3 regions of the Paenibacillus sp. 203 genome follow, and region 3 is predicted to be linked to each of the others. Evidence: riboswitches for the same ligand, from Rfam matches in the RefSeq annotation. Region 3 holds a riboswitch; each other region holds the start of a gene.
The links. Region 3 has a riboswitch for glycine ahead of WA407_RS16575 (alanine/glycine:cation symporter family protein). Riboswitches for the same ligand answer to the same signal wherever they lie in the genome.
Positions count from the first base shown of each region.

Region 1: it holds a riboswitch for glycine, as region 3 does, so the genes downstream of both, gcvT (glycine cleavage system aminomethyltransferase GcvT) here and WA407_RS16575 (alanine/glycine:cation symporter family protein) in region 3, are expected to answer to the same signal.
Region 2: it holds a riboswitch for glycine, as region 3 does, so the genes downstream of both, sdaAB (L-serine ammonia-lyase, iron-sulfur-dependent subunit beta) here and WA407_RS16575 (alanine/glycine:cation symporter family protein) in region 3, are expected to answer to the same signal.

Region 1 covers NZ_JAXCHD010000005.1:89,859-93,135, forward strand. Annotated here, with positions in the region: gene gcvPA (aminomethyl-transferring glycine dehydrogenase subunit GcvPA) at 1-704, opposite strand, end outside; gene gcvT (glycine cleavage system aminomethyltransferase GcvT) at 831-1,931, opposite strand; glycine riboswitch at 2,108-2,206, opposite strand; gene gcvH (glycine cleavage system protein GcvH) at 2,601-2,999, shown strand.
Region 2 covers NZ_JAXCHD010000007.1:13,832-17,108, forward strand. Annotated here, with positions in the region: gene sdaAA (L-serine ammonia-lyase, iron-sulfur-dependent, subunit alpha) at 1-811, opposite strand, end outside; gene sdaAB (L-serine ammonia-lyase, iron-sulfur-dependent subunit beta) at 801-1,490, opposite strand; glycine riboswitch at 1,702-1,817, opposite strand; gene WA407_RS16965 (DUF6359 domain-containing protein) at 2,033-3,277, shown strand, end outside.
Region 3 covers NZ_JAXCHD010000006.1:342,679-345,955, reverse strand. Annotated here, with positions in the region: partial or broken gene WA407_RS16585 (NADH-dependent alcohol dehydrogenase) at 116-256, shown strand; gene WA407_RS16580 (hypothetical protein) at 293-433, shown strand; gene WA407_RS16575 (alanine/glycine:cation symporter family protein) at 533-1,951, opposite strand; glycine riboswitch at 2,111-2,205, opposite strand; glycine riboswitch at 2,224-2,300, opposite strand; partial or broken gene WA407_RS26765 (family 1 glycosylhydrolase) at 2,467-2,733, opposite strand; gene WA407_RS26760 (family 1 glycosylhydrolase) at 2,723-2,836, opposite strand; gene WA407_RS16565 (LacI family DNA-binding transcriptional regulator) at 3,096-3,277, shown strand, end outside.

The sequences.
Region 1 (3,277 bases), on a different contig from region 3:
TTGTGCGCATGGATGAGATCAGCCATCGGCTTCAGGTTTTCCACGGCTCCGAAAAAGTTGGGGCTTTGGACCAAAACAGCCGCAGTCTGTTCCGATACGGCCGCCGCTAACGCATTAGCATCCGTTACGCCGTCCGAACAGCCGATCTCCACGATGTCCAAATCCAATCCGCGTGCATAGGCTGCCAATACCTGACGTGCTTCCGGATGGACGGACCTTGATACGATAAGCTGTTTACGGCGGGTAGCTGCGGCGGACAGTGAGCCCGCTTCCGCCAGTGCAGTCGCTCCGTCGTACATGCTGGCATTAGCTACAGCCATGCCCGTCAATTCGCAAATATACGACTGAAATTCGAAAATGGCTTGTAGCTCGCCTTGGCTTACTTCCGGCTGATAGGGGGTGTAGGCTGTATAGAATTCCGAGCGTGAAGTGATGTGCTGGATGACGGACGGAATATGATGATCATAAATTCCTGCGCCAAGAAAGCTGGCATGTGTGTCTGTATTGGCGTTGTGTCCAGCAAGCTCGGCCAAGTGGCGGGTTAAGGCTCTCTCGCCGAGTCGAGAAGAAAGAGGGAGTTCCCCTTGATATCGAATGGCCTCTGGAATGTCACTGAATAAATCATCGATGGATGAAACGCCGACCACACGCAGCATTTCGGTTTGATCCTGTTCAGTCATAGGGAGATAACGATGCTGCTTCATAGGTTCTAGCTCCTTTCGAAAAGCAAAATTTTAAATCGTAAATTAGCTAATAAAAAAGTGTGAGATGAGAAACCCGGAAGTTCATATCTGACATGTTTGCTTTATAGAAATAAGGAGAGTTTAAGATCAGCGCGGGCGTTTATAAAAGGGTGCTGTCACCACCTCGGCACGCAGGCGTTTGCCACGAATCTCAACCTCCAGCGGTGTGGAGAGGGCGCTAAAACGACTGTCTACCAAGGCGAGGCCGAGATTACGCTTCAAGGTGGGCGACTGAGTCCCCGTTGTGACCTCACCGATGTGTTGTCCTTCTGCGAATACCGGGTAATGGGCGCGTGGGATACCGCGATCCATCATTTCCAGCCCGATCAATTTGCGAGGAATCCCTTGATCTTTCTGACGTTGCAGTGCTTCTCTACCGATAAAATCTCCCTTATTCAGCTTGACGAAGAACCCTAGACCGGCTTCGAGTGGTGAAATCGTGGCAGATAACTCCTGTCCGTACAGCGGCAACCGTGCCTCAAAGCGTAGGGTATCCCGAGCACCAAGTCCAGCGGGAATCAGCCCATACGACTCACCGGAACGAAGCAAACCCTCCCATACGGCTGGTGCTTCCGCAGCAGGTACATAAAACTCAAAACCGTCTTCGCCCGTATATCCGGTTCGTGAGACGAGTGCTTTTGCTCCGAACAATGGCACATTCTCATGGAAGCGGAAAGATGCCAGATTCGTAATGTCCGTATCTGCCACGGCTGCGGCAATACGTGCTGCTTCCGGTCCTTGCAACGCCAGCAATGCTATCGCATCAGACACATTCTCCATGTGAACGGATGCAGGCCTATGGCGAATGAGCCAATCCCAATCCTTATCGATGTTAGAGGCGTTCACAACGAGCATGTAGCGCTCCGGTCCTTTGCAGTAAACAAGCAGGTCGTCTACTACCCCTCCATCGGGGTAACACAGGAGTGAATATTGTGCCTGACCTGGTTCCAACTGGCTGACATCATTTGTGGTCACCCTTTGCAGAAAAGCTTCGGCCTCTTTGCCTTCAACCAAAAATTCGCCCATATGCGATACATCGAATAAACCCGCACGTTGCCGGACGGCCTCATGCTCCTTTTGAATGCCGCTAAACTGAACGGGGAGCTCCCAGCCGCCAAAGTCAATACAACGAACCCCAGACTGCGTCCCGTAGGACGAATATAGCGGTGTTTTTCGCAAATTAGTCATTTTTCCACTCCTATTCGGTGTGATCGGCTAAACAAAAAAGACAGGCCGAAAAAAACGTATAGACGGCAGTCTACACTCTTTTTTCAGCTCTGTCCTTGATACCAGAAAGTTACCCCGGTATGTACCGGGTTTCCCCTTGGGTGATCCGCTCCAATAGCGAATGCTCTCCAGAGATGCGTCCGGCAGAGGTCCTTTTGCCTGAGAGATTCACCTGCAATGCAGGCTTACTCCTTCGGCGCTACCTTCGGGATCAACAGTATATTACCTGGCTTTGCAGATAACAACTTGATCCGATTCGCGTGCACAACTGTCTCATAAGCGGCAACAGCTATGCGAATCTTTTTGGCAGTCTCTCCCTCCGCGTTCATCCGCGTTTGCAGTTGTCGGGGTGTTTCCCAAAGCATTTGCTATAACCCATTAATACGCAAATTCATTCAAAATGTCAATAAAAATGTCATCAAAAACAATATAAAAAACATTTAATATATAAATAAGGATATGTAAGCGTTTGTTATAAGTTATCATATTTTTATATAGTACGCCATATGAGGTCATATGAAGTATTTTTGTTAGTATTATTGACATGAGTGTTCCTGTTGTCATAATCTTAACCTGTCTAATACAGGTGAGCAAAAGCGATTTTATTCATATGGAAGCGAGGGGAACAAAATGGGTGAAGTGAAGCAGCAACTTTGGTATACAGACGAACATGAGTGGGTTCAGCGCACAGAGAATGGAACGTTGCGGATTGGTATTACAGATTTTGCACAGCATCAACTGGGTGATATTGTTTTTGTAGAATTACCTGAGGCGGGAGTAACGATTGAGCAGGGAGCGGAAATCGGTACGATTGAATCGGTGAAGACGGTATCCGACCTTTTTGCTCCGGTGACGGGAACCGTATTAAAAGTGAATGAAGCGCTGGAAAGTACGCCTGAGCTAGTGAATGAATCTCCCTATGAAAAAGGTTGGATGATCGAAGTAGAGATAGATAAAGATGTGGAGGAAGCATTGGGCAAGCTACTGTCTGCGGATCAATACGAGCAGTTGATTTCTGATGTGCAATAATGAGCAATACAGCATGAAATAATAACGCTTTATTCTGGTTTTTTATATGGATATTGAATTAAATAAGAGCATCGTTAGTCCGCTCAGTTTTTGTATAAATAGTCGCTATGACCTGACATAGCGACTATTTTTTTGTTGTCTTTTAGAAGACGGATTTACGTTGTCTTCTCAGGCTTAGAAGAGAGCAACACTTTAAAATTGTGTAGATTTACAACAGTGTTTTTTCGACTAATTTCTATAGCTACAGGTCATATTAAGAAGAATTATGCAGGTCTAAT
Region 2 (3,277 bases), on a different contig from region 3:
CAGTCTCGCGGTGCTTCGACGGCATCGCACTGCCGACTTCAAGCATCACGTCAATGACTTCGTCAGACGGAATAGCGCTACGCACACCCGCCAAAGCCATGTCCGCTGCGGCAAGCGCAGTCACGGCTCCCAGCCCGTTGCGCACAATGCACGGGATCTCCACGAGTCCGGCGACGGGGTCGCAAATCAGGCCGAGCGTGTTCTTAAGAGCGAGACCCACGGCGTGAACAGCCTGTTCAGGCGTACCACCGCGCAGCTCGACCATAGCACCAGCGGCCATCCCGATAGCTGAGCCAATCTCAGCCTGACAGCCTCCCTCCGCGCCAGAAATGAAGGAGTTGTTGGCGATCACGTAGCCAATAGCTCCAGCGGCGAATAGTCCGTTCACCATATGCTCATCATCCCAGCCGAACCGCTCCTGCGCACTGATGAATACACCAGGGATAACCCCACATGAGCCTGCGGTAGGCGTGGCGACAATGCGACCCATGGATGCATTAACCTCCGACACGGAGAGGGCATAAGCCATGGCGAGCGCGGAGGCATCGCCGGAGCAGGTTTCCCCTGCCCGCAGATACTCGGCTAGGCGCTTGCCGTCCCCGCCCGTCAATCCACTGCGGGATACGGTGTCTTGTGTCTGTCCGCGATGAACGGCTTCCTTCATGACTTCATAATAATCAGACATTTGACGAAAGATTTCTTCCTCCGTTGTATTCGTTTCTTGTACCTGCTCTTGAATCATCAAGCGGCCAATCGTGGTGGATTCTTCAGCGCATAAAGCGCTGATCTCATGCAAATGGCTAAACCGCATCGGATTCAGCTCCTTTTTTCAAATTAATCATTTTAATTTCATACATATGAGGCAAAGAGCGCAGTTTTGCGATCAGTTCAGCCGTAGGTGGACTGTCCGTTTCGATGGCGGTAAGTGCTTCACCATCTCGGCCTTTGCGATCCACATGCATATAGGCAATGTTAATGTCAGCAGCGCCGAGCGCTGAAGTCACCGCACCTAATGTACCGGGTTTATCTGAGTGGAGAAGCACCAGCGTAGGCAGCTCCCCGGTCAGATTGACCCGGAATTCATTCAGTTGCTGGACATGGATGCTGCCGCCGCCGATGGAGGAGCCCAACAGTGTGCGCTGATCCTCGCCCTTCCACAGCTCGAAACGGACAGTGTTCGGATGAGGGGCGGGGAGTCCGCTGACGGCGAATTCCACGGCCATCCCGGCTTGTTCGGCCCACTGCTCGGCATCGGGAATCCGGTGATCGTCCGTATCGTAATTAAGCAGTCCTGCGATGAGCGCCAGATCTGTACCGTGTCCTTTATACGTATCGGCAAAGGAGCCGTATAATGTCATGCGGGCACGGTCAGGCTGCGCTCCGAGCCAGTGCCGGGCAACGCGTGCGAGTCGCACCGCGCCTGCGGTGTGTGAACTGGAAGGTCCGGTCATGGCCGGGCCGATAATAGAAAATACATCTTTGAAACGCATGGTGTGGCCCCCTGTATGTTCTAATACCATACTATATGGTATTTCCGCGTCTTTGCGCGGTTATGACGGTTCCTAATGCTGACGCACAATGTGAGCACAAAAAAGGACAGGATAAGGAAGTTTCCCTTATCTCTGTCCTCGTTACCTGAGAGTTTCGTGCGGTGTTCTTACCGCCTTACCCCTTGGGTGGCTTGCGCTCTCTCCAGAGTTGCGTCAGATGACGATACATGGACCTGAGAGATTATCCGCCAGCCGGGTGCTGGCGTCTTGCTCCTTCGGTGCCGCCAGAGTGTAGGCTCCCTGGACAGACTCTCCCGTCATCTTCATTCGCGTATACCGTTCTACATGTCTTTCTTAGGGTAATGTATGCCGTGCTCGGTGTCAATCACAGGGTTCAATTTTTACATAAACAGGTGCGTTTCCAATAAAAAAGATTAAAATTTACATAATTATGGATGAAATCAGGAAGGAATTAGAAGATTGGCGGCTAATCTGATAAAGGACAAGTACATTTATGGAAAACATAGGAGGGATATTGACGTATGGTAAAAGGCTTGCGGTTCACAGGTTCACGCTTAAAAGGGATGCTGCATCTAGCAGCAATCGTATCACTGCTGATCGGGATCTTCGTTCCACTCGGTCAGGTCAAGGCAGAGGGAGCATCGACAGTAGCCGAAGCACTTCAGGGCCAAAGCAGTGGAGGTACGGTGACGGTGGAAGGCTTCATTGTCGGACATGCTACCGGATCGAAAACGGCTAACTTTTCTTCTCCGTTCGCGAATGATTTTAACGTACTGATTGCCGATCAGGCAAATGAACGTAATACGTCTAATCTATTGGATGTACAGCTGACTTCAGCGTATAGAGGGCAATTTGGGCTGTCAGGCCATCCTGAGCTGATCGGCAGCAAAATTCGTGTGACGGGTACACTCGGCGCCTACAATAATTTTGGTGGAGTGAAAAGCCCAAGCGCTGTTGAACTGGTGGGCGGAAGCGAACCGGGGGAACCAGGTGAACCTGGCAACCCGGGTCAACCCGGTACTACATTGCCGGATGGAAAAGGCAAAAAGGTGCTGTTCGATAATACGCACGCACAGACCGCTGGTGCAGCAGATTGGGTCATTGAAGGCGCCTTTTCCGACTTTGCCAATGGACTGCGTAATGTAGGCTTTACGGTAGACCAATTGAATCGTCCCATTCCTTTTACTTATGGAGAGCAGGCCATAACATATGACAAGCTGCGCCAATATGATGTGTTCATTATTGGTGAAGCGAATGTTGCCTTTAAGGCATCCGAGCAGGCCGCTCTGCTGCAATACGTGAATAACGGGGGGAGCGTCTTCTTCATCTCCGATCATTATAATGCGGACCGTAACAAAAACCGTTGGGATTCCTCCGAAGTTATGAATGGCTACCGTCGTGGAGCCTATACTAATCCGGCCAAAGGCATGACTGCAGAAGAAGCAGCATCACCGGCGATGCAAGGATTAACAAGCTCCGATTGGCTGGCGACCAACTTTGGTGTTCGTTTCCGTTATAATGCGCTTGGTGACGTGAATGCTACTGACATAGTAGCCGCAGATCAATCTTTCGGCATTACCAAGGGTGTGCGCTCGATTGCAATGCATGCAGGATCTACGCTGGCTATTATTGATCCTACCAAGGCTAAAGGCATTGCTTATATCCCTTCAGGCACGAAAAAATGGGGGAATGCTGTAGACCAGGGAGTTTATAATGGCGGGGGCCGTGCAGAAGGGCCTTATGCCGCTATCTCCAAGGTAGGTCAA
Region 3 (3,277 bases):
TTAAGCAAGTTACGATTGGACATGAACTATGAACTGAGGGGAACTTTCCAGATGAACAAATTCACATATTATAACCCCACCAGATTAATTTTGGAGACCATCAAATTGAAGAACTGCAGCAGGGGCTAAAGATGACGGCGATGTGTCGGATGTTATCAACAAAAAGCACATGCCGACCCAGGCTCTGCCATTCGGCAACATCCACACACTCGCCCCCACCGGTTCAGAAATGAACCCGGATTCTGTTATCACCAACTGAGAAACGAACGAAAAATACGTATGGGGCAGCGCGGTGACGCATACGAGTGCATTCTGGACAAGTCTCGGTGCCCCTTCCACCCTGGTCGATTACAATATTAATGATGAGCAATCAGAAAAAATCGTAAACATTGCAGCCGGTGAAATGGAATATGGAGGCTTTGGTAAAAGTTGAATCAGGCATATATTATGGCTTCTTTACGCGCATCACTTTAAAAATCAAAAAGGGAGTGTCCCCAAGCCTATGATGGCTGAGGGCACTCCCTTTTTGATTTTATGAATTAACCGTTTGTCCTTTTTCTTCTACTTGGATAGCAGCCCCTACATTGGCACCTGCAAGAATGCCCTTTTTCTTATTAGGATACAAAGAATCCATATAGGTTCGGGTTTCTGCAACTACGATTCCCGATAAGCCAAGCAGTGCGATCAGATTCGGGAAAGCCATCATTGCGTTAAAGATATCTGCCAGTAGCCAAATGGCTTCCAACTTGATGAACGCACCTCCTGCTACAAGTGCGATGAACAGATAACGGTATGGTTTAATCCATTTGACACCCAGTAAATATTCAACACAACGTTCTCCGTAGTAATTCCAGCCAAGTATCGTTGTGAACGCAAATAAAATAAGGCTAATCGTCACGAGCTCTGCACCAGCCGGAAAGGCACTGGAAAACGCATGCTGGGTCATCAGACCTCCATCGTCATTTCCACTCCATATTCCCGTAACCAGCAACGTAAATCCCGTCAGATTACAAATAATCATCGTATCAATAAATACGCCTGTCATGGATATCAGCCCTTGTTCTGCAGGCCATTTCGTCTTAGCAGCTGCTGCTGCAATTGGCGCACTTCCCAAACCGGCTTCATTAGCAAAAATACCTCTGGCAACTCCGCTTCGCATCGCCAACATAATCGTCGCTCCGGCAAATCCACCCGTTGCAGATGTGGTCGAGAAGGCCCCTTGTAATACTAAAGCAATCGCATGAGGAAGCTCTCCTGCAAACTTAATGAGTACAATTAAGCAAACTACGATATAGAGCCCCGACATGAATGGAACAATCTTTGTGGATACCTTGGCAATACTTTTGAGTCCTCCAATCGTAACAACAGCCGTTAACACGGAAATAATGATCGCTGTAACTACCGTTGGCACTCCAAAGCTACTTTCCGTCGAAGAAACGATAGCCTTTACTTGCGGAAAAGTACCGATTCCAAATAGGGCTACAAGAACACCAGAAAAGGCAAACAACATCGCCAGCGGCTTGAAACGGCGGCCAAGCCCGTTTTCAATATAATACATCGGACCACCCGAAAATTGTCCGTTCCGGTCTTTAACACGGTATTTAACGGATAATAATCCTTCCGCATATTTGGTTGCCATCCCGAAAAAAGCTGCAACCAGCATCCAGAATAATGAACCGGGCCCACCCAGTTTGATCGCTGTTGCCACGCCGACGATACTTCCTGTACCTACAGTAGCTGCCAGTGCCGTACTCAATGCTCCGAAGCTGCTTACATCTCCGCTACCTTCGTCCGGCGCTTTACCAATTAGCTTGAGCGCCAAAGGCAATCGAATAACCTGAAGTAGCTTCAAACGGATCGTTAGCCACAACCCAGTGCCCATTACGAGAATAAGAAGCGGCGCTCCCCATATCCAGCTGTCAATCGTTTCTAATACATGTACCAAATTCATTTCAACCCGCTCCTCCAGCATATTAGAAAACAAAAAAGAGTCAAATCCGCTGATTCGACTCCTGGAGAGGTTAAAGGCACGAAAAAATACAACCATCTTGTGCAGGTTTCTACCTCTAATAGCTCATAAAAAAGCCTAGGGCATTCCCTGTCACAGGTTATTCGCGTCTCTGTCCTTTTGCCTGAGAGTTTAAGCAGATGTTCTCTGCGGTGCACCTTCGGCGCCCAATTAAGGGTCTCTCCAGAGTTCTGTCCGTTTACGGTCCCCGCTTGTTGCTGTAATCAGCCTAAGCACCTGAGAGTTTTGCCCCTTCGGTCGGAACTTTCGTTCCATCTCCCGCAAACATCAACCAGACATATGAAATTTTTATTCATTATACAGAAAACTTTCAGCTTATTACAAGTGAAAAGTTTGTGAAGCCCTCTGAAATATTATTATTGTGTCTATCGAAAAAGCGGGTACAGCAGATTGCATCCTTAGGATGTCCTCTGCTATACCCGCCCGAGATGATGGAATTACAATTCTTCACCATTGGTTGCTATCACATTTTTATACCAGTTAAATGAGTCCTTTTTGGAGCGTTTGAGCGTTCCGTTACCGTCATCATCCAGATCAACGTAAATAAATCCGTAGCGCTTGGACATTTCGGAAGTAGACATGCTCACAAGGTCGATAGGGCCCCAGCTGGTGTAACCAATCAGATCAACACCGTCGGCAATCGCTTCCTTCATTTGGGCAATATGCTGACGCAAGTAATCAATTCGATACGTGTCATGCACAGAGGTCAATAACCACACCGCCACCGGTGAACAGACTCATGGTCATTACATTGATTTCATTAAAGGTCATCCAGTATTTTACTTTATCCTTATAGCGTGTAAACACTGTTTCGGCATAATTTACGTAATGCTATGACTTCACGTCCCAGCCAGCCATTATACTTCTGAATCAGACCTAGCGGTGTTTCATAATGTGACAATAATACTTTAAAGCCCATTTCAGCGAACAATGCAACCTAACGATAACCGTTCTCCTTTGAAATGCATTGACAGATACCTTAAAATAGACGTAATGCCTTCATAAGCATCCTAATCGTTGTAACGCGTTTCATGTCAAGTATTTTTTTTATGTGAGGAGAAGCACCATGTCGAATCTTGATCAAATTGCAAAACTGGCGGGCTTTTCCAAAGCTACGGTATCCAGAGTATTAAATCAGTCCCCCCATGTTAGTCATGAAACAAGAGCTAAAATTTTGAAAATCATGCAGGAATTAGATTATGTTCCTAATCGAAATGCCATTTCTCTATCCAAGGGTCAGACGCTTCA